4 regions of the Bradyrhizobium sp. Mp27 genome follow, and region 1 is predicted to be linked to each of the others. Evidence: predicted binding sites of a transcription regulator. Region 1 holds the regulator's gene; each other region holds the start of a gene.
What was found. Region 1 encodes PhoB, which activates phosphate uptake and scavenging genes when phosphate is short. Its sites were predicted from a motif close to TGTCATNNANCTGTCAT; they were not measured.
Positions count from the first base shown of each region.

Region 2: a site for PhoB is predicted at 1,356-1,372, ahead of phnC (phosphonate ABC transporter ATP-binding protein). Genes of this name have one in related genera too.
Region 3: a site for PhoB is predicted at 1,917-1,933, ahead of QJT78_RS31715 (UDP-2,3-diacylglucosamine diphosphatase). Genes of this name have one in related genera too.
Region 4: a site for PhoB is predicted at 3,337-3,353, ahead of ugpB (sn-glycerol-3-phosphate ABC transporter substrate-binding protein UgpB). Genes of this name have one in related genera too.

Region 1 covers NZ_JASAUS010000003.1:48,629-53,459, reverse strand. Annotated here, with positions in the region: gene pstB (phosphate ABC transporter ATP-binding protein PstB) at 1-657, shown strand, start outside; gene phoU (phosphate signaling complex protein PhoU) at 669-1,385, shown strand; gene phoB (phosphate regulon transcriptional regulator PhoB) at 1,400-2,107, shown strand; gene QJT78_RS03195 (GcrA family cell cycle regulator) at 2,342-2,854, opposite strand; gene QJT78_RS03190 (aspartate aminotransferase family protein) at 3,311-4,519, shown strand; gene argF (ornithine carbamoyltransferase) at 4,519-4,831, shown strand, end outside.
Region 2 covers NZ_JASAUS010000016.1:2,620-7,450, forward strand. Annotated here, with positions in the region: gene phnD (phosphonate ABC transporter substrate-binding protein) at 1-376, opposite strand, end outside; gene phnC (phosphonate ABC transporter ATP-binding protein) at 447-1,256, opposite strand; gene QJT78_RS11965 (chloramphenicol acetyltransferase) at 1,431-2,102, shown strand; gene QJT78_RS11970 (alpha-D-ribose 1-methylphosphonate 5-triphosphate diphosphatase) at 2,099-3,292, shown strand; gene QJT78_RS11975 (DUF1045 domain-containing protein) at 3,311-4,009, shown strand; gene QJT78_RS11980 (hypothetical protein) at 4,013-4,621, opposite strand; gene QJT78_RS11985 (selenium-binding protein SBP56-related protein) at 4,705-4,831, opposite strand, start outside.
Region 3 covers NZ_JASAUS010000082.1:29,476-34,306, reverse strand. Annotated here, with positions in the region: gene QJT78_RS31720 (glycosyltransferase family 1 protein) at 38-1,081, opposite strand; gene QJT78_RS31715 (UDP-2,3-diacylglucosamine diphosphatase) at 1,081-1,893, opposite strand; gene thiD (bifunctional hydroxymethylpyrimidine kinase/phosphomethylpyrimidine kinase) at 2,109-2,909, opposite strand; gene QJT78_RS31705 (Lrp/AsnC family transcriptional regulator) at 3,166-3,411, shown strand; partial or broken gene QJT78_RS31700 (transposase domain-containing protein) at 3,534-3,743, shown strand; gene QJT78_RS31695 (neutral zinc metallopeptidase) at 3,972-4,831, shown strand, end outside.
Region 4 covers NZ_JASAUS010000053.1:4,958-9,788, reverse strand. Annotated here, with positions in the region: gene QJT78_RS24995 (TIGR02300 family protein) at 1-202, shown strand, start outside; tRNA gene QJT78_RS24990 (tRNA-Ala) at 299-374, shown strand; gene QJT78_RS24985 (GIY-YIG nuclease family protein) at 511-753, shown strand; gene QJT78_RS24980 (MarR family transcriptional regulator) at 769-1,227, opposite strand; gene QJT78_RS24975 (organic hydroperoxide resistance protein) at 1,382-1,807, shown strand; gene QJT78_RS24970 (CaiB/BaiF CoA-transferase family protein) at 1,984-3,186, shown strand; gene ugpB (sn-glycerol-3-phosphate ABC transporter substrate-binding protein UgpB) at 3,407-4,723, shown strand; gene ugpA (sn-glycerol-3-phosphate ABC transporter permease UgpA) at 4,772-4,831, shown strand, end outside.

The DNA of each region.
Region 1 (4,831 bases):
GCGTTCATCGGCCCGTCGGGCTGCGGCAAGTCCACCCTGCTGCGCATCTTCAACCGGATGTACGATCTCTATCCGGGCCAGCGCGTCACCGGTCAGCTCATGCTCGACCAGACCAACATCCTCGACCCCAAGCTGGACCTCAATCTGCTGCGCGCCCGCGTCGGCATGGTGTTCCAGAAGCCGACGCCGTTCCCGATGACGATCTACGAGAACATCGCCTTCGGCATCCGTCTCTACGAGAAGATCTCGAAGTCCGAGATGGACGACCGCGTCGAGAAGGCGCTGCGCGGCGGCGCGCTGTGGAACGAGGTCAAGGACAAGCTTAACGCCTCCGGCCTGTCGCTCTCCGGCGGCCAGCAGCAGCGCCTCTGCATCGCCCGCACGGTCGCAGTGCGGCCTGAGGTGATCTTGTTCGACGAGCCCTGCTCGGCGCTCGACCCGATCTCGACCGCCAAGGTCGAGGAGCTGATCCAGGAGCTGTCCGAGAACTACACGATCGCGATCGTCACCCACAACATGCAGCAGGCGGCGCGCGTCTCCGACAAGACCGCCTTCATGTATCTCGGCGAGCTGATCGAGTTCGACGACACCAGCAAGATCTTCACGTCGCCGACCGACCGGCGCACGCAGGATTACATCACCGGCCGGTTCGGCTGAGGAGACGGAACATGGGTTCTGAACATACCGCAAAGGCCTTCGACACCGACCTCCAGGAGCTCACGCGCCTAGTCGCCGAGATGGGCGGCATCGCCGAGCGCATGATCGTCGATTCCGTCGACGCGCTGATCCGCCGCGACGTCGCGCTCGGCCAGCGCGTCGTCACCATCGACACCGAGCTCGACGCGCTCCAGAAGAAGATCGAGGAGCGCGCCGTGCTCACCATCGCGCGCCGCCAGCCGATGGCGGTGGATCTGCGCGAGATCGTCGGCGCCATGCGCGTCGCGACCGATCTCGAGCGGATCGGCGACCTCGCCAAGAACATGGGCAAGCGCGTCGCGGCGCTGGAGACGGATTTTCATCCGCTCAAGCTGTTCCGCGGCCTGGAGCACATGACCGACCTCGTGCAGCAGCAGGTCAAGTCGGTGCTGGACGCCTATGCCGCGCACGATCTGCCGGCGGCGATGGCGGTGTGGAAGGGCGACGAGGAAGTCGACGCCATCTGCACCTCGCTGTTCCGCGAGCTGCTCACCTACATGATGGAGGATCCGCGCAACATCTCGTTCTGCATCCATCTGATGTTCTGCGCCAAGAACATCGAGCGCATCGGTGACCACGCCACCAACATCGCCGAGACCGTGTTCTACATGATCGAGGGCCAGGCGATCACCGACAAGCGGCCGAAGGGCGACATGACGACCTTCGCCACGACGGTCCCGAACACTTAAGGAGCTACGACACCATGGGCGCACGCATTATGGTGGTTGAGGACGAGGAAGCTCTCACCGAGCTTCTCCGCTACAACCTCGAAGGCGACGGCTATGACGTCGAGACGGTGATGCGCGGCGACGATGCCGACACCCGCCTCAAGGAGCATATCCCCGATTTGATCGTGCTCGACTGGATGCTGCCGGGCCTCTCCGGCATCGAGCTGTGCCGGCGGCTGCGCACCCGGCCCGAGACCAAGCAGCTCCCGATCATCATGCTCACCGCGCGCGGCGAGGAGAGCGAGCGGGTGCGGGGTCTTGCGACCGGCGCCGACGACTACATCGTCAAGCCGTTCTCGGTGCCGGAGCTGCTGGCACGCGTGAAGGGCCTGCTCAGGCGCGCCAGCCCGGAGCGGCTCGCCACGGTGCTCGCCTATGGCGACATCGAGCTCGACCGCGACAAGCGCCGCGTGGCGCGCTCGGGCCGGCCGATCGATCTCGGCCCGACCGAATATCGCCTGCTGGAGTTCTTTCTCGAGCATCCCGGCCGCGTGTTCTCGCGCGAGCAGCTGCTCGACAGCGTCTGGGGCCGTGACATCTACATCGACGAGCGCACCGTCGACGTCCATATCGGCCGCCTACGCAAGCTGCTCAATCTCGGCCGCGAGCAGGACCCGATCCGCACCGTCCGCGGCGCGGGCTACGCACTGGACGATCGCTTTGCGAAGGCGGAGCAGGCGTAAGGGGTTGCTGTGGCAGACGTGATTTAGCGGGCTGCCACAGCATCCTCGATGTCGTCCCTGCGTTCGCAGGGACCCATAACCACAGGGAGTGGTTTGGCGACGACTCGGAGTGATCATCCCGCGCAATAACTACGCGCCGGGATTATGGGTCCCTGCGTTCGCAGGGACGACACCGAGTGAGTTGAGCCGTCATCGCGTGACGGCGCCGTCTTCGTAGTCAGCTAATCCGATACCTCAGCGCGGACCAGGCTTCGCCGGCGCGCGCCGGCGATCCGCCGCGGGCTGATACGCCACGCGCGAGTGCTGGGCGCAGTAGGGCAGGCCGGAGAGCGCCTTGCCGCCGCAGAAGAAGAAATCCGGGCTCGAGGGATCGCCGACCGGCCAGTGGCAGGTGGCCTCGTTCAGCTCCAGCAGCGACAGCCGCTGGCTCATAGGCACGACGTTGTCGTAGGTGACCGGTTCGGCCTCGACCTCGACTTCGAAGGCTTGCGCCAGCGCGGTGTTGCCGCGTGCGATCGGGCGGGTCACCCGCATCATGTGCTGGGCGGGGCGCGCCTTGCGCGGCCGCGGCGCTGCCGATGAAGGGCTCTTGGCGCGGCCCGACAGGCCGAGCCGGTGCACTTTGCCGATCACGGCATTGCGGGTCACATTGCCGAGTTCAGCGGCGATCTGGCTGGCCGAAAGTCCGGCCTCCCAGAGCTTTTTCAGCTGCTCGACGCGATCATCCGACCAGGTCAAAACGGTCATTGCACCCTTTCCTTCGCCGGCGCCTGCCATCCTGGCGGCCGCACGGCGAATGCCTAAGCTTCGAAAAACCCGTGCCGCCAGAATCCCTTAAGGCTCGCCGGGCGCACCAGATGCGCCCGAACGCTTACGCCGGTACATGAGGACTTAGAGGATCAGAACTGCTGCACGAGATGTCGTATCTGACAAGCCAAACGCTACAATATGGCGTGACTCACGCGCAAGAGTCCGCCGACTCGCTTCCACATGTTCCGTGGCGGAAACACGCAAAATCGCCACCGCAAGACTACGGATTCTGCGTTTCGTGAGGCTTTCCGGGCGGCATTGACACCGGTTTCACCAAGCATAAGATAGTGATACGTGCCGCCCTTAAAAGGCGGCACGTTTCGTTTTCCGGGCCGGTCAATGGTGCGTTGCGCAATGCACGCTCACACCGTCCGCAACATTCAAGTGATCGTCATGACTAACAGCGCAGCGCCGCATTTGCTCCCCGTTTTCGCCAGGGCCGACCTCGGTTTCGAGCGCGGCGAAGGCTGCTGGCTGATTGCGACAAATGGCGATCGCTATCTCGATTTCACCTCGGGCGTGGCGGTGAATGCGCTCGGCCATGCTCATCCTGCGTTGGTCAAGGCGTTGCAGGAGCAGGCCACCAAGCTCTGGCACATGTCGAACCTGTTCCAGAGCCCGGACGGCGAGAAGCTTGCCGCGCGTCTGTGCAACGAAAGCTTCGCGGACTTCGTGTTCTTCTGCAATTCCGGCGCCGAAGCGCTGGAAGGTGTGATCAAGCTGGTCCGCCATCATCACTTCTCCAAGGGTCATCCGGAACGTTATCGCATCATCACCTTCGAAGGCGCCTTCCACGGCCGCACGCTGGCAACGCTCGCCGCGACCGGTTCGGCAAAATATCTCGAAGGGTTTGGCCCGCCGATGGACGGCTTCGACCAGGTCCCGCATGGCGATATCGAAGCCATCAAGAAGGCGATCGGTCCGCAGACCGCCGGCATCCTGATCGAGCCGATCCAGGGCGAGGGCGGCGTGCGTTCGGCAACGCCCGCCTTCCTGCGGGCGTTGCGCCAGCTCTGCGACGAGAAGGGCCTGCTGCTCGCGTTCGACGAGGTGCAGACCGGCATGGGCCGCACCGGCGATCTGTTCGCGCATCGCCGCACCGGCGTCACGCCTGACGTGATGTCGCTGGCCAAAGCGCTCGGTGGCGGCTTCCCGATCGGCGCGGTGCTGGCGACCGCGGACGCGGCTGCCGGCATGGGGCCCGGCTCGCACGGCTCGACCTTCGGCGGCAATCCGCTCGCGATCTCGGCTGCCAACGCCGTGCTCGACGTCATGCTCAAGCCCGGCTTCTTCGACCACGTGCAGAAGATGTCGCTGCTGCTCAAGCAGAAGCTTGCCTCCGTGATCGATCGTTATCCCGACATCGTCAGCGAAGTGCGCGGCGAAGGCCTTCTGATCGGCATCAAGGCCGTGGTGCCGTCAGGTGATCTCGGCGCGGCATTGCGCAACGAAAAATTGCTCACGGTCGGCGCCGGCGACAATGTCGTGCGCTTCCTGCCGCCCTTGATCGTCACCGAAGCCGAGATCGAGGACAGCGTCGGACGGCTCGAGCGTGCCTGCGCCGCGATCTCGTCCAGTCAGACCAAGCGGGCGGCAAGCTGATGAGCAAGTCCCCGAAGCACTTTCTGGATATCAACGAGCTCCCGTTGTCGGAGCTCAAGAGCATGCTCGCGGCCTCCTCCGCCATGAAGGCGAAGCAGAAAGCGCACCAGCCGGTGAAGCCGCTGGAAGGCAAGACGCTGGCGATGATCTTCGAGCGTCCCTCCACCCGCACCCGCGTCTCGTTCGATGTCGCCATGCGCCAGCTCGGTGGCGAGCCCATCATGCTGACCGGCGCCGAGATGCAGCTCGGCCGCGGCGAGACCATCGCCGACACGGCGCGCGTGCTGTCGCGCTATGTCGACGCCATCATGA
Region 2 (4,831 bases), on a different contig from region 1:
TGACGAAGAACACCGAATAGTAGCCGGTCGAGCCGTCGGCGTTGATGTCGTTGGCGAAGGCGTCGGTCTTGACGCCGGTCAGGCGGGCGCGCGCGAACGAGGCCGAGCCGTAGCTGGCGATGTGGATGTTGCCGGCGCGCTGGCCCTCGATGACCGCGGCGTAGTCGTTGGCGATACGCAGCGTGACCTTCACGCCCAGTTCCTTGGAGAGGTAGCTCACGAACGGCGCCCAGCGCTCGGTGACGCCGGAGGCGTTCTCGGCCGGAACGACCGCGAAGGTCAGCTCCGGATATTTGGCTTTCCAGTCTTCGGCGAAGGCGGAAGCCGTGAAGGCGAGCACGGCGGCGCCGGCAAGAACGAGTCTGCGAGTGATCATGATACCCTCTTCATCGGTTGGGGTCGGTTGACGCGAAACTTATCAGCAGGACGTGACAGCGTTGTGCCGCTCAGGCCGCCGCGGCCGTTCCGAGCGCCGGCACGCCCTCGGGCACCGGTGCAGATGCACCGCCCATGACGTCGGCGGCTTCGAGATCGTAGAGTTCACGCGCGACGTGGTCGGTGAGCTCGGACGGCACGCCGTCGAACACCACGCGGCCCTGCGCCATGCCGATCAGGCGATCGCAATAGCTGCGGGCGAGATCGAGCGAATGCAGATTGCACAGCACGGTGATGCCGAAGTGTTTGTTAATGCGCAGCAGCGCATCCATCACGATCTTGGTGTTGCGCGGGTCGAGCGAGGCAATCGGCTCGTCGGCGAGGATGATGTCGGGTTGCTGCACCAGTGCGCGCGCGATCGCAACACGCTGCTGCTGGCCGCCGGAGAGCTGGTCGGCGCGCTGGGCGGCGAGTGAGGCGATATCGAACTGTTCGAGCGCCGACATCGCCAGCGCCTTGTCGTGCTCGGGCCAGGTCTGCGTCAGCGAGCGCCAGGCCGGCATCGTCGCGAGGCGCCCCATCAGCACGTTGGTCAGCACATCGAGCCGGCCGACCAGGTTGAACTGCTGGAAAATCATCGCCGAGCGCGCCCGCCACTGCCGCAATTCCTTGCCGCGCAACGCCGTGACGTCGAGGCCGTCGAACAGGATGCGGCCCTGCGTCGGCGTCGCCAAGCGATTGATCATGCGCAGCATGGTCGACTTGCCGGCGCCGGAGCGCCCGATCACACCGACGAAGCCGCCGGGGGAGATTTGAAACGAAGCGTCGTCCACCGCGGCTTTTGCGCCGAAGCGGCACGTCAGACCTTCAACCACCAGCATAGAGGGCTCCAGAGTAGCTCGAAGCCACCGCTAACGCTGGCGCTTGACACTTGTGTGACACCGGCGTTGCGGTGCGGCGATCCTACACACCTCTTCCCCTGTCATCGCATCGTCATGACATTGTCATCAGGCCGCTCGAAGAGGTACGCCCGCCCTCGACCTATCGGATGCAGCATGGCCGGCAAAACGCTCTCGGTTCAACCGACCATCGACCCTTCGGCGAAGCTGCATGAGACCAGGCTCGGCACCTATACCGAAGTCGGCGCGCGCACGATTCTCACTGAAGTCACGATGGGCGATTACTCCTATGTCGTGAACGACGCCCAGATCACCTACACCACGATCGGAAAATTCTGCTCGATCGCGGCGATGACCCGCATCAATCCCGGCAATCATCCGATGCATCGCGCCACGCAGGCGCATTTCACCTATCGTTCCAGCGCCTACTTCGAGCGCGAGAGCGACGACACCGAGTTCTTCGACTGGCGGCGCCAGCATCACGTCCATATCGGCCATGACGTCTGGATCGGCCACGGCGCGATCGTGCTGCCCGGCCGCAACATCGGCACCGGCGCGGTGGTCGCGGCCGGCGCCATCGTCACCAAGGACGTGCCGGCCTACACCATCGTCGCCGGCAATCCGGCGCGCATCGTGCGGCGGCGGTTCTCGGAAGACGTCGCCGGACGGTTGGCGCGGCTTGCCTGGTGGGACTGGGATCACGACAAATTGCGTGAAGCACTGCCCGATTTCCGCAAGCTCGGGATTGAAGATTTCCTCTCGGCATATGAAGCACGGGCAAGCTCCCTCACCCGTTCCCCTGCCAGCAAACGAAGCGCGATCGCGTGACAGACATCTTCCTTGAGGGCGGCCGGGCCCTGATCGGATCCGAGCTCGTCGAAACTTCCATTCTCGTGTCCGGCGCGGACATTGCGCGGGTCGATGCCTCTCGCGGCCGTGCGCGGCTGGCGATCGATGCGCGCAACCTGCTGGTATTGCCCGGCATCGTCGATCTGCACGGCGATGCCTTCGAGCGGCAGATGATGCCGCGCGCCGGCGTCGACTTCCCGATCGACGTCGCGCTCGCCGACAGTGACCGCCAGGCGATCAGCAACGGCATCACCACGGTGTTTCACGCCACGACCTGCTCGTGGGAGCCGGGCCTGCGCAGCGCCGGCAATGCGCGCGCCCTGATGGAGGCGATCGAGCGGCAGCGCCCGCAATTCGCCGCCGACACCCGTTTCCACCTGCGGCACGAGACCTACAATCTCGATGCCGAGACCGAGATCGGCCAGTGGCTCGCCGAGGGCCGCGTCGACCTGTTCGCCTTCAACGACCACATGGACGGCACCGTTGCCGACATGGCCAAGCCGCGCAAGCGCAACCGCATGGTGGAGCGCACCGGCCTCTCGGGCGAGGAGTTCGACCGGCTGGTGGAGCGTGTGCTTTCGCGCGCCAGTGAAGTGCCGGCTTCCGTGGCGCGGCTCGCCGCAACTGCTCGCGCGGCCGAGGTGCGGATGCTCTCGCATGACGATGCAACGCCGGCGATGCGACAGCAGTTTCGCGAGCTGGGCGCTGACATCGCGGAGTTTCCGATCAACGAGGAGACCGCGCGCGCGGCCGCGTCCGCGGGCGATGCCATCGTCTACGGTGCGCCGAACGTCGTGCGCGGCGGCAGCCATACCGGCTGGACCCGGGCATCCGACATGATCGCGAAAGGGCTCTGCTCGGTGCTCGCGTCGGACTATTACTATCCCGCACAGCTGCTCGCCGCGTTCCGCCTCGTCGCCGACGGCGTGCTGCCGCTGACCGAGGCCTGGAACCTGGTGTCCGCGGGACCGGCCCGCGCGACCGGCCTTGCCGATCGCGGCGTGCTCGCGGAAGGATGCCGCGCCGACATGCTGCTGATCGACGACAGCGTGCCGCTGCGGCCGCGGCTGATCGCGGTGGTATCAGGCGGAAAGCTCGTGCATCTCACCGATGCGACGCGACTGCTCGCTGCGGCGGCGACGCCGCGCGAGGCTGTTGTTGCCGCCTGAACCGGTTATGCTCGGGCAATGACAGATTTTCCCCGCTACGCGATCTATTTTACCGCCGGCGCCGACAGCGCCCTCACCCGCTTCGGCGCCGAGCTGCTCGGCTACGATGTCTACACCGGCGACGAGGTGCCATTCCCTGCCGACGCATCGCGCGTTGCGCCGGACTGGCGCGACGTCACGGCCGATCCCCGCAAATACGGTTTCCACGGCACGCTGAAGGCGCCGATGGCGCTGGCGCCCGGCAGGACTGAAGCCGAGCTCGTCGCAGCCTGCGCGGCCTTTGCCGGCAAGGCGCGGCCGATCCCGTCGATCCGTCCGGTCGTCGATTCCATCAGCGGCTTCATTGCGGTGATTCCGACCAAGCCGGTGGGTGCGCTCCAACAACTTGCCGCCGATTGCGTCCGCGAATTCGACGACTTCCGTGCTCCCATGACGGCGGAAGACCGCGCGCGGCGCAAGCCCGACAAGCTCACCGAGCGGCAGCGCGACCATCTCGACCGCTGGGGTTACCCTTACGTGATGGAAGAATTCCGCTTCCACATGACGCTGACGGGACGGCTGGATGCGGAACGGCGCGGGCCGATCCTGGAGATGTTGCGCGCGAGGTTTGCGGCGCTCGGTCTCGAGACGCTGGCGATCGACCGGATCGCGCTGTTCAAGCAGGATGATGCCAGGGCGCGCTTCCGCTTTGTCGGCGAGTGGGCGTTGGCGAAGTAGGCCTCAGCGCCAGCTCGCGAGATTGAAGGCGAGCGCCACGGCGCCAACCAGAATGAGGCTGGTCGCCCAGATTGCATCCAGATTGAACCAGCTTCGCGCGACGAACCTCAATCCCAGATAACGGTAGACCAGCCACGCCAGACATCCGCCGGCACTGACCATGGCGACAACGTGCACCAGGGACACCAGCACCGCCATCCCGAGACTTGTCTTCAGAAGACTTGCCTTCATCAGCGCGCCCGCCGCCTCATGGCCGGCATCGAGCTCGAAAGCCTGGCAGAGCCCGAGATAGATCGGTACGAGCATCAAGGCCGCGCCGTGGGCAATGGCAACGGCGAATGACCAGAGCGCCAATTGCGTTGGCGGAATTCGTGCCAGCGTGCGCGGATGGCGCCGCTCGATCAGCCGATAGACGCCGAAGCCGATGACGAGAAGGCTCGCGCCGAGCTGGATCGAACGCTGCCACTCGGCCAGCACGAGCAGGAACGCGAACGGCAGCAGCACGAGAAGTGTTGCCAGGAGATGTCCGGCCGCCAGAGCCCACAACGCGCGGAACAGCGCGCGCGGGCTCTTGTCCATGAGCCCGGCCGACACGGCGAGCGGCCATCCCATTCCCGGATTGACGCCGTGATAAAGACCGCTCGCAACAAGAGCGAGCCACAGCCAGCCGAGCGGCCAACTCCCGTACTGCCAGCCTAGGCCGACGGGTAGCAAAAGGAGTCCGTCGAACAATCGCCGCCCTCCAGCCTGATCTGGTGCGCACGATATCCGTCGGGGAAGCTCACGAAATAGTCCTTGGCGAGCTCGAGGCCGCCGTCGCGA
Region 3 (4,831 bases), on a different contig from region 1:
CGCCGGACGAGGCGCGGGGCAAGATGGACCTTGGTTTTCAGGCTACGAAACTAACCTGCTCCGCCCCATTCCTGCCTGGAAGCACCGCGCCAACCGCCTTGATGCTGTCCACAAACGCCCTCGCCGAGGCCTCCCAGGTGTAATTGGCGGCGAATTCGACGCAGTCCTGCCGGGACACGTCGAGCGCCGCGAAGCAGGCGTTGCGCAGATCGTGATCGAGGGCGCCGACCGGTGCATCGCCGATCACGTCGCGGGGGCCCTTCACCGGGAAGGCCGCGACCGGCAGGCCGCTGGCGAGCGCTTCCAGCAGGACCAGGCCGAACGTGTCGGTCTTGCTGGGGAACACGAACACGTCGGCGGCCGCATAGATTGCCGCCAGCGCCTCGCCGTGCTTCTCGCCCAGGAAGATCGCATCCGGATAGGCTTCTTCCAGCGCGACCCGCGCCGGGCCGTCGCCGACGATCACCTTGGTGCCGGGCAGATCGAGATCGAGAAACGCCTCGAGGTTCTTCTCCACCGCGATCCGGCCGACCGAGAGAAACACCGGCGCCGGCAGGCAGAGGTCGATCCCACGGGGATGGAACAGGCTAGTGTCGACGCCGCGCGGCCACAGCACGACGTTGTCAAAGCCGCGCTCGCCAAGCTCGCGGGCGAGCGCCGGCGTTGCCGCCATCACGGCACGGCTGGGCGCGTGAAATCGGCGCAGCGCCCGCCAGATCAGGGATTCCGGAACCGGCACGCGGGCGCGGACATATTCGGGAAAGCGGGTGTGGAAGCTGGACGTGAACGGCAGCTTGCGCTGGCGGCAGTAGCGGCGGACCATCAGGCCGATCGGCCCCTCCGTTGCAATGTGGATGCTGTCGGGGCACGCCTCTTCGATCAGCTTCGCGATCCGCGCCGGGCGCGGCATGGCGAGCCGCACGTCGCGGTAGCTCGGCATCGCAAAGGTGCGGAACGATTGCGGCGTCAGGAACGTGAACTCGACACCGAGCCCCTCGGCGGCGTCTGCGAGCTTGGTCAGCGTCCGAACCACACCATTGACTTGCGGGTGCCAGGCGTCGGTCGCGACCAGGATGCGCATCAAGCGGCCCTTGCTGCGACCTGCGGGACCTGTGCCGGCTTCCGCGCCTGATCCGCCCAGGTGATGATCTCGAAATGACCATCGTCATGCTCGACCAGCGCCGTGCAGCTCTCGACCCAGTCGCCGCAATTCATGTAGCGGATGCCGCCCTCGTCGCGGATCACGGCATAGTGGATGTGGCCGCAGATCACGCCGTCGGCGTCGTGACGCCGCGCCTCGGCGGCGAGCGCCTGCTCGAACGCGCCGATATAGTTGACGGCGTTCTTGACCTTCTGCTTGGCCCATTGCGACAGTGACCAATACGGCACTTTGAACATGCGCCGGAAGAAGTTGACGAAGCGATTCATTTGGATCGCGAAGTCATAGGCCTTGTCGCCGAGATGGGCGAGCCAGCGCGCGTTCTGCACCACGAGGTCGAAGATGTCGCCGTGGATGACGAGATAGCGCTTGCCGTCCACGCCGGTGTGGACGGTGTTCTCGACCACGTCGATGCCGCCGAAATGCGTGCCGTAATAGTTGCGCAGGAACTCGTCGTGATTGCCGGGAATGTAGATGACCTTGGCGCCCTTGCGCGCCTTGCGGAGCAGCTTCTGGACCAGGTCGTTATGCGATTGCGGCCAGTGCCAGCTCGATTTCAGCGCCCAGCCGTCGACGATGTCTCCGACGAGATAGATCGTGTCGGCATCGTGGTATCGCAGGAAGTCGAGCAGCAGGTCGGCTTGAGAACCGCGGGCTCCGAGATGAACGTCGGAGATGAACAACGTGCGAAAGCGCCTTTCAGGGCTCTCGTCACTCACATCGTAACTTCCCATGCGACAGCCTGTAACAATATCCCGTGACAGGGGGATGACCAATGAACCTTTGAGGCACCCTCGGATACGAATCAAACCTCGCCTCGCCCGTCCCGCGAATATCAGTCGCATGCGACAATCAGGCGACATGACGCCGCAACGGCCTCCGCAAGACCCCCGAACCGATGGCTGATCAGGTTAACGGCAGCGGTCCCGCGCGCCGCTGGCGGCCCGGATCAGTAAAATTTGTGGAAATGATGGACCGGCCCGTGGCCGTGGCCGACGCTGAAGCGGTCGGCGGCCGCGATCGCTGCGCTGATCCAGGCCTTGGCGTTCCGCACGGCGCGCTCGAGATCCTCGCCCCTGGCAAGCCCCGCCGCGACGGCCGAGGACAGCGAGCACCCCGTGCCGTGGGTGTTGCGGGTGGCGACGCGCGGCGCCGCAAGCGCGATCGTGTTCTCGGCCTCGACGAGATAGTCGATGCTTTCGGCGCCCTTGCCGTGCCCGCCCTTGATCAGGACCGCGCGGCAGCCCAGCGCCAGCAGCCGGCGTCCCTGGCTCTCGATCTCGGCCTCGCGTGTCGCGACGGGCTCGTCGAGCAGAGCCGCGGCCTCGGGCAGATTAGGCGTGATCACCGACGCCAGCGGCATCAGTTTCTTGCGCAGGGCTTCCACCGCCTCCGCGGCGAGCAGGCGATCGCCGGAGGTTGCGACCATCACGGGATCGAGCACGATATGCTCGGGCTTCCAGCGCGACAGCGCCGCTGCGATCGCATCGATGCTGGCGGCCTGCGCCACCATGCCGATCTTCACCGCGCCGACCTCGAGATCGGAAAACACGGCATCGATCTGCGCGGTGACGAAGTCGGCGGGCACCGCGTGGATGCCGGTGACGCCGCGCGTGTTCTGCGCGGTCAGGGCCGTGATCGCGGAGGCGCCATAGACGCCGAGCGCGGCAAAGGTCTTCAGGTCGGCCTGGATGCCGGCGCCGCCGCTCGAATCGGAGCCGGCGATGGTGAGCGCCACGGGCGTCGTCATGGGGCGATTTTCCGCTTCCTCGGGACCATGGTCCGTCCTAGCGCGCATGCCGGGGGGCGGCAAGTTCGCTTGCGCCCGAGGGCAGCAAGTTTGCTTGCTAAATCCGGCCGGTTTTGGCCTATTAGAGCGTTTTCGAGCGAAGTGGATACCGGTTCGCGTGAAGAAAACGCGTCAAAACTAGAATCTAGAGCCCCGTTCCGATTTCATCGGAGCGGAAATGGCTCTAGCCGCCAGATATGCCTTCGGAGTGACTGCAATGGTTCCTTTTTTCGTCCAGATCAAATGCAAGCTCGGCCAGTCCTACACGGTCGCCAACGCGCTTGCCGAAGCCGAGATCGCCTCCGAGATCTACTCCACGGCCGGCCATTACGATTTGCTGGTGAAGTTCTACGTCGACAAGGACACCGACATCGGCCACTTCATCAACGAGAAGGTGCAGGTGCTGCCGGGCATCCAGGACACCCTCACCATCATCACCTTCAAGGCGTTTGGCGCAAGCTAGGGTTTGCACTCACAGCGGGCCGGATGGGAAGTCCGCTTCCGAGACAGCGCAGCGGACCAATTGTGCTCAAAGTGAGTTCTTCGGATTTTAGCCATCGCACACATCATCCAGCGCTCGACACCCTCTCGCGCTGGCAAGGCTCAACGCGCTTCATCGATGACGACCGCGTCGAACTCCACAACAATACGGTCGAACGATTAATCCGCGGCATCGACCCGCTTGCCTATCTCAACGACGTCCTGACGAGAATCGTCAACGAACATCCAAGTCGCGACATCGACCAGCTACTGCCCTGGGCCTATCGCGAGCAATCCCTCAAAGCCGCGGCCTGAGAACGACGCTTCGCGAACAGGCCGTCGCGCCAATGTCCGGTCAAAAAACGGATAGTCTCCAAGTGGTTGGGGCCTTTGCATCGTAGCCCACGCGCTTAGGTCCGCGGAGGAACAATTCGGCGGCCCGATCGCTTGCACCTATGCCGCGCGCAAAGTGTGAAATATTTCATTGAACATACAACCCTGGAATGCTCTTTTCGCACGGATCGTGAGCGCCGGGGGCCGGCAATGCCCAAAGGACCGCTTGTTTCGATAGCAGTGGCTGTCTGGGTGCTTTGCACAGGCGGCTTAGCTTGGGCGGTTCGCCCAGCAGCGATAGACCCCGCTGCCATCCTCCGTAACCAAGTCGACAAGATTGGTCCGGGTTCAGTTGTCTTTAATCCTCCGACGGAAATGACGGTCGGCTATCAGGAGCCAATAACCGTCCGGCCGCACCAACGTCATGGCGTGGCTCAAACTGAACAGATCGAGGTTGGCAGCTTCATGCGGGCTCGCCTATTCGGTGAAGGATTCACGGCAACAACGAGTAGCGATGACGCGCAAGCCGCGTGGCTTTATGCTGAGCTTCCAGCGAAGTCGGGCGACCAGACCGGTGCACCGCGCGACAAAATGTATCTCTTCGTTTCGCGAGTTCTGGGCAGCACGGAGGAGGTCTGGCAGGCAATCTTCGCATCCGATCGCCTAACTTATCGGCCACCCCGTCTCGTCCTGTACACAAGCGCCACCTACGCGGCCTGCGGATTAGCCGAGAAAATCATGGGACCATTCTATTGTCCTGATGATCAGAAAGTCTACCTCGACCTTTCGTTCTTCCAAGAGATGCAGACTGACCTTCACGCCTGCGATTCGAGCGGCGCCGACTGTCAACTTCCTCAGGCCTATGTGATAGCCCACGAAATCGGACACCACGTTCAGAACTTGCTGGGAATTATGCCAAAAGTGCGCGAGCTTCAAGGGAGCATGGAAACGGAGGCGGAGAGAAACCGGTTACAAGTTCTTCTCGAGTTGCAGGCCGATTGTCTCGCCGGCATTTGGGCGCGTAAAATTAAAGAGAAAGCGAAGATCAACGCGAGCGACATAGCAGCGGC
Region 4 (4,831 bases), on a different contig from region 1:
GGTCTCGCTCGAGGAGGCCGATGCCGAGGAGAACACCGGCAAGGTCAAGGCGGTGGTGCCCGAATCCGAGGACGATATCGAGGTCGACGAGACCATCGACGACGACGATGACGATGATTCGACCTTCATCGCCGACGAAGAAGAGGGCGATGAGGACGTGACCGACATCATTGGTGATGTCGGAGGTGATGAAGAGACTTGAGATCAGCCCTGATCTGTGAAAAAGGGTGCACCGCGCGAGTCACCAGGCTCGGCGGTCGGGAGTGATCCACCAGGATCCTCCCAACTGGAAGACTAAGGGGCCATAGCTCAGCTGGGAGAGCGCTTGCATGGCATGCAAGAGGTCGGCGGTTCGATCCCGCCTGGCTCCACCACGCTTCGCCCTTCGGGCTACGCGTGGCGCAGCCGCGCGGAGCTCGAAGAGCGAAGCGTGGTGTCCGGCGAAGCCCGTTGGGCGAAGACGGACTGATGAGACCCCCACCTAACAACGACCCCAGGCGATATCCGTGAATGTGGTACGTCTACATCCTCCGCAGCGTCGAATTTCCCGAGGGGGAATACGTTGGGGCCACGGAGGATTTGAAGCGCCGGGTTCCGGAGCACAATGCGGGCAGATCCACCCATACCGCCAAGTTCAGACCGTGGAAGCTGATCTGGTACTGCGCGTTCCCCGACAAGTACAAAGCGCTCGAATTTGAGAAGTACCTGAAGTCCCACTCCGGCCGCGCCTTCACGAAGAAGCGGCTGTCCTAGCCTCTAGCGCCCCCCCTACTCCCCGATCACCGCATTCAACCGATCCCGCAGCGCCACGATCTCGTCCTTCATCGCGACCAGCTCCGACACCGAGCAGTCCGACGCCGCCAGGATCGATTGCGGCACGGCGCGCGCTTTTTCCTTCAAGGCGTGGCCCTGCGGGGTCAGCGCGATCAGCACCTGGCGTTCGTCCTCGCGCGAGCGCGTGCGCCTGACGAGGTGGGCGGCCTCGAGGCGCTTGAGCAGCGGCGTCAGCGTGCCCGAATCCAGGAACAGCTTTTCGCCGATGTCCTTGACCGGCACGTCGTCGCGCTCCCACAGCACCAGCATCACCAGATATTGCGGGTAAGTCAGGCCGAGCCGGTCGAGCAGCGGCTTGTAGACGCGGTTGAAGGCATGCGCGGCCGAATAGACCGCGAAGCAGATCTGATTGTCGAGGCGCTGCGGGTCCAGCGCCGATAATTTCCGGGGCATCGAGAATCTCACGCGGTTTCCTCCATTCTGGGACCGGGCGGCCGTACATTCAATTGCGAACAATTAAATGTGAGGCATGCAGATTTCAATTGCGTGCAATCTAATTGTTTGCGATGTAGGTTCCACCCCAACCGGAAGACCTGAGGAGACGAAAATGTCGGTAAACGTCCTGTACAAGACCAGCGCCAAAGCCACCGGCGGCCGCGACGGCCATGCGGCGACCCTCGACGGCGCGCTCGACGTCAAGCTCACCACCCCGAAGGAACTCGGCGGCGGAGGCGGCGCCGGCAACAATCCCGAGCAGCTGTTTGCGGCCGGCTATGCCGCCTGCTTCATCGGCGCGATGAAGTTCGTGGCCTCGCAGGGCGGCCCCAAGGTTCCGGCTGACGCCTCGGTCACCTCCACCGTCGGCATCGGCCCGCGCTCGGCCGGCGGCTTCGGTCTCGACATCGACCTCGCCGTCTCGCTGCCGGGCCTCGCCCGCGCGGAAGCCGAGGCGCTGGTCGAGAAGGCCCACCAGGTGTGCCCCTACTCCAATGCCACGCGCGGCAATGTCGACGTTCGCCTGACGGTCGTCTGATCAAACGGCGGATTGGCTGGCCCGAGATCCCCCTCGGGCCGGCCGCTTCCGCCTGATTTGCCACGTTGCGGGATGGCGCGGCGGCGGCGCATGCGGCCCTACGCAGCAAGCCATTGCTGGCGCAAAAAAACCTCGCTAGGCCTGTGATCAATGATCGACACAGGGGAAGCGAAGGCATGACTGAAGCCGTTTTGGGCGCAATGAGCGGACTGCGCGTCATCGATCTCACGCGCGTGCTTGGCGGTCCCTACTGCACCCAGATCCTCGCCGACCACGGCGCCGACGTGATCAAGGTCGAGCCGCCCGCCGGCGACGAGGTGCGCGACTGGGGCCCTCCGTTCCACGAGGAAGACGCGGCCTATTTCATCGGCATCAACCGCAACAAGCGCTCGATCGGCCTCGACCTCGCCTCCGAGGGCGGCCGTGTCGTGCTGCTGAAGATGCTGGAGACCGCCGACGTCCTGATCGAGAATTTCAAGCCGGGCACGCTGGAGAAATGGGGCATCGGCAACGATGTGCTCAGCAAGAAATTCCCGCGCCTCGTGCATTGCCGGATCTGCGGCTTCGGCGCCGACGGACCGCGCGGCGGCAATCCCGGCTATGACGCCATTATCCAGGCCATGACCGGCATGATCGCGGCGACCGGTTCGCCCGAGAGCGGTCCGATGCGGATCGGCGTGCCGCTGGTCGACATCACCACCGGCCTCTATGCGGCGATCGGCATCCTAATGGCGCTGTCGGAGCGGCAGCGCTCGGGCCAGGGCCAGTTCCTGGAGACGACGCTGTACGAGACCGGCCTTGCCATCATGCATCCGCACACCGCGAATTATTTCATGCACGGCAAGCCGCCGTCGCTCACCGGCAACGAGCATCCCAACCTCGTGCCTTACGCGATCTTCCCGACCAGGACCGACGACATTTTCATCGGTGTCGGCAATGACGGCACCTTCCGCAAGCTCGCCAAGGAGATCGGCAAGCCCGAGCTCGGCACCGATCCGCGCTTTGCCTGCAACAAGGACCGCATCGCCAATCGCGAGGCGCTGCGCGCCGAGCTTGCCGCCGTGTTCAGCCAGCACGAGGCCGAGCCGCTGTGCAATCGCCTGCTCGCCGCCGGCCTGCCCGCAGGCCCCGTGCAGAAGATCGACCAGGCCTTGACCAACGCGCACACGATCGCCCGCGGCGATGTCATTGAGAAGGACTGGTACAAGGGCGTGGCCTCGCCGATCCGGCTCGATCGCAGCAAGCCGAGCCTGCGCCGCCTGCCGCCGAAATTCAGCCAGCACTCCCAGGAGGTGCTGGGCGAGTTCGGCTACTCCAAATCGGAGATCGACGCGATGGTCGAAAAGGGCACCGTCTGCGGCCCCGAGCGCAAGCGCTAAACGCCCTCGCCGCCTCACCCGAGCAAATGCCGCACTGCGGCGCGGGCACGCATGTGCACCGCGAACGGAGGAGGCTGCGCGCTCGGCATTCGCCTATTTGACGGCTTCCCTTTTGGCCGCGCTTGCTGCTTTCGTTTCTCCCGCTTACACAGTCATGTGAACGTCATATGGCGCTGCTAGCGCAAGCGCTTCTTTTTGACGGCCAAGGGAGGTTTACTTGATGGCTCTTCGACACTTTGGGGCGGCTGCCGCAGTTGCAATCACGATCGGCATGGGCGCATCGCCGGCCTTGGCCGTGACCGAAATCCAGTGGTGGCACGCGATGACCGGCGCCAACAACGACGTCATCGTCAAGCTCGCCACCGACTTCAACGCCTCGCAGACCGACTACAAGGTGATCCCGACCTACAAGGGCAACTATCCCGATACGATGAACGCCGGCATCGCGGCGTTCCGCGCCGGCAACGCCCCGCACATCATGCAGGTGTTCGAAGTTGGCACCGCGACCATGATGGCCGCCACCGGCGCCGTAAAGCCCGTCTACAAGCTGATGGCCGAGGCCGGCGAGAAGTTCGACCCCAAGATCTACCTGCCCGCCATCACCGGCTACTATTCGACCTCGAAGGGCGAGATGCTGTCCTTCCCGTTCAATTCGTCGTCGACCGTCATGTGGGTCAACCTCGACGAGCTCAAGAAGGCGAACGTCGAGATCCCGAAGACCTGGCCCGAAACGTTCGAGGCCGCCAAGAAGCTGAAGGCTGCGGGTCATGACACCTGCGGCTTCTCCGGCTCCTGGGTCACCTGGGTCAATCTCGAGCAGCTCTCCGCCTGGCACAACGTGCCGCTCGCCAGCAAGGCCAACGGCCTCGACGGTTTCGACACCGTGCTGGAGTTCAACGGCCCGCTTCAGGTCAAGCATCTCGAAACCCTGGTCGAGCTGCAGAAGACCAAGACTTACGACTATGCCGGCCGCACCAACACCGGCGAAGGCCGCTTCACCTCCGGCGAATGCCCGATCTACCTGACCTCGTCGGCGTTCTTCGGCAACGTCAAAGCGCAGGCCAAGTTCAACTTCACCGCCGTGCCGATGCCTTACTATCCGGACGCCAAGGGCGCGCCGCAGAACTCGATCATCGGCGGCGCCTCGCTCTGGGTCATGGGCGGCAAGTCGGCCGAGGAATACAAGGGCGTCGCGAAATTCCTGACCTTCCTCTCGGACACCGATCGCCAAGTCTACATCCACAAGGCCTCGGGCTATCTGCCGATCACCAAGGCGGCCTACGCCAAGGCGAAGGAAGAAGGTTTCTACAAGGATCAGCCCTATCTCGAGACCCCGCTGCTCGAGCTGACCAACAAGGAGCCGACCGAGAATTCGCGCGGCTTGCGTCTCGGTAACATGGTTCAGCTCCGTGACGTCTGGTCGGAAGAGATCGAGCAGGCGCTGGCCGGCAAGAAGACCGCCAAGCAGGCGCTCGACGCCGCCGTCGAGCGCGGCAACACGATGCTGCGTCAGTTCGAAAAGACCGCCGTCAAGTAAGGCGATGAGCGGCAGGCCGGTAAGCCGGCCTGCCGCTCAGCTGACATCATGCAAAAGCAAGCCATTTTCCAATCAAAGCTATTGCCCTACGCGCTGGTTGCGCCGCAG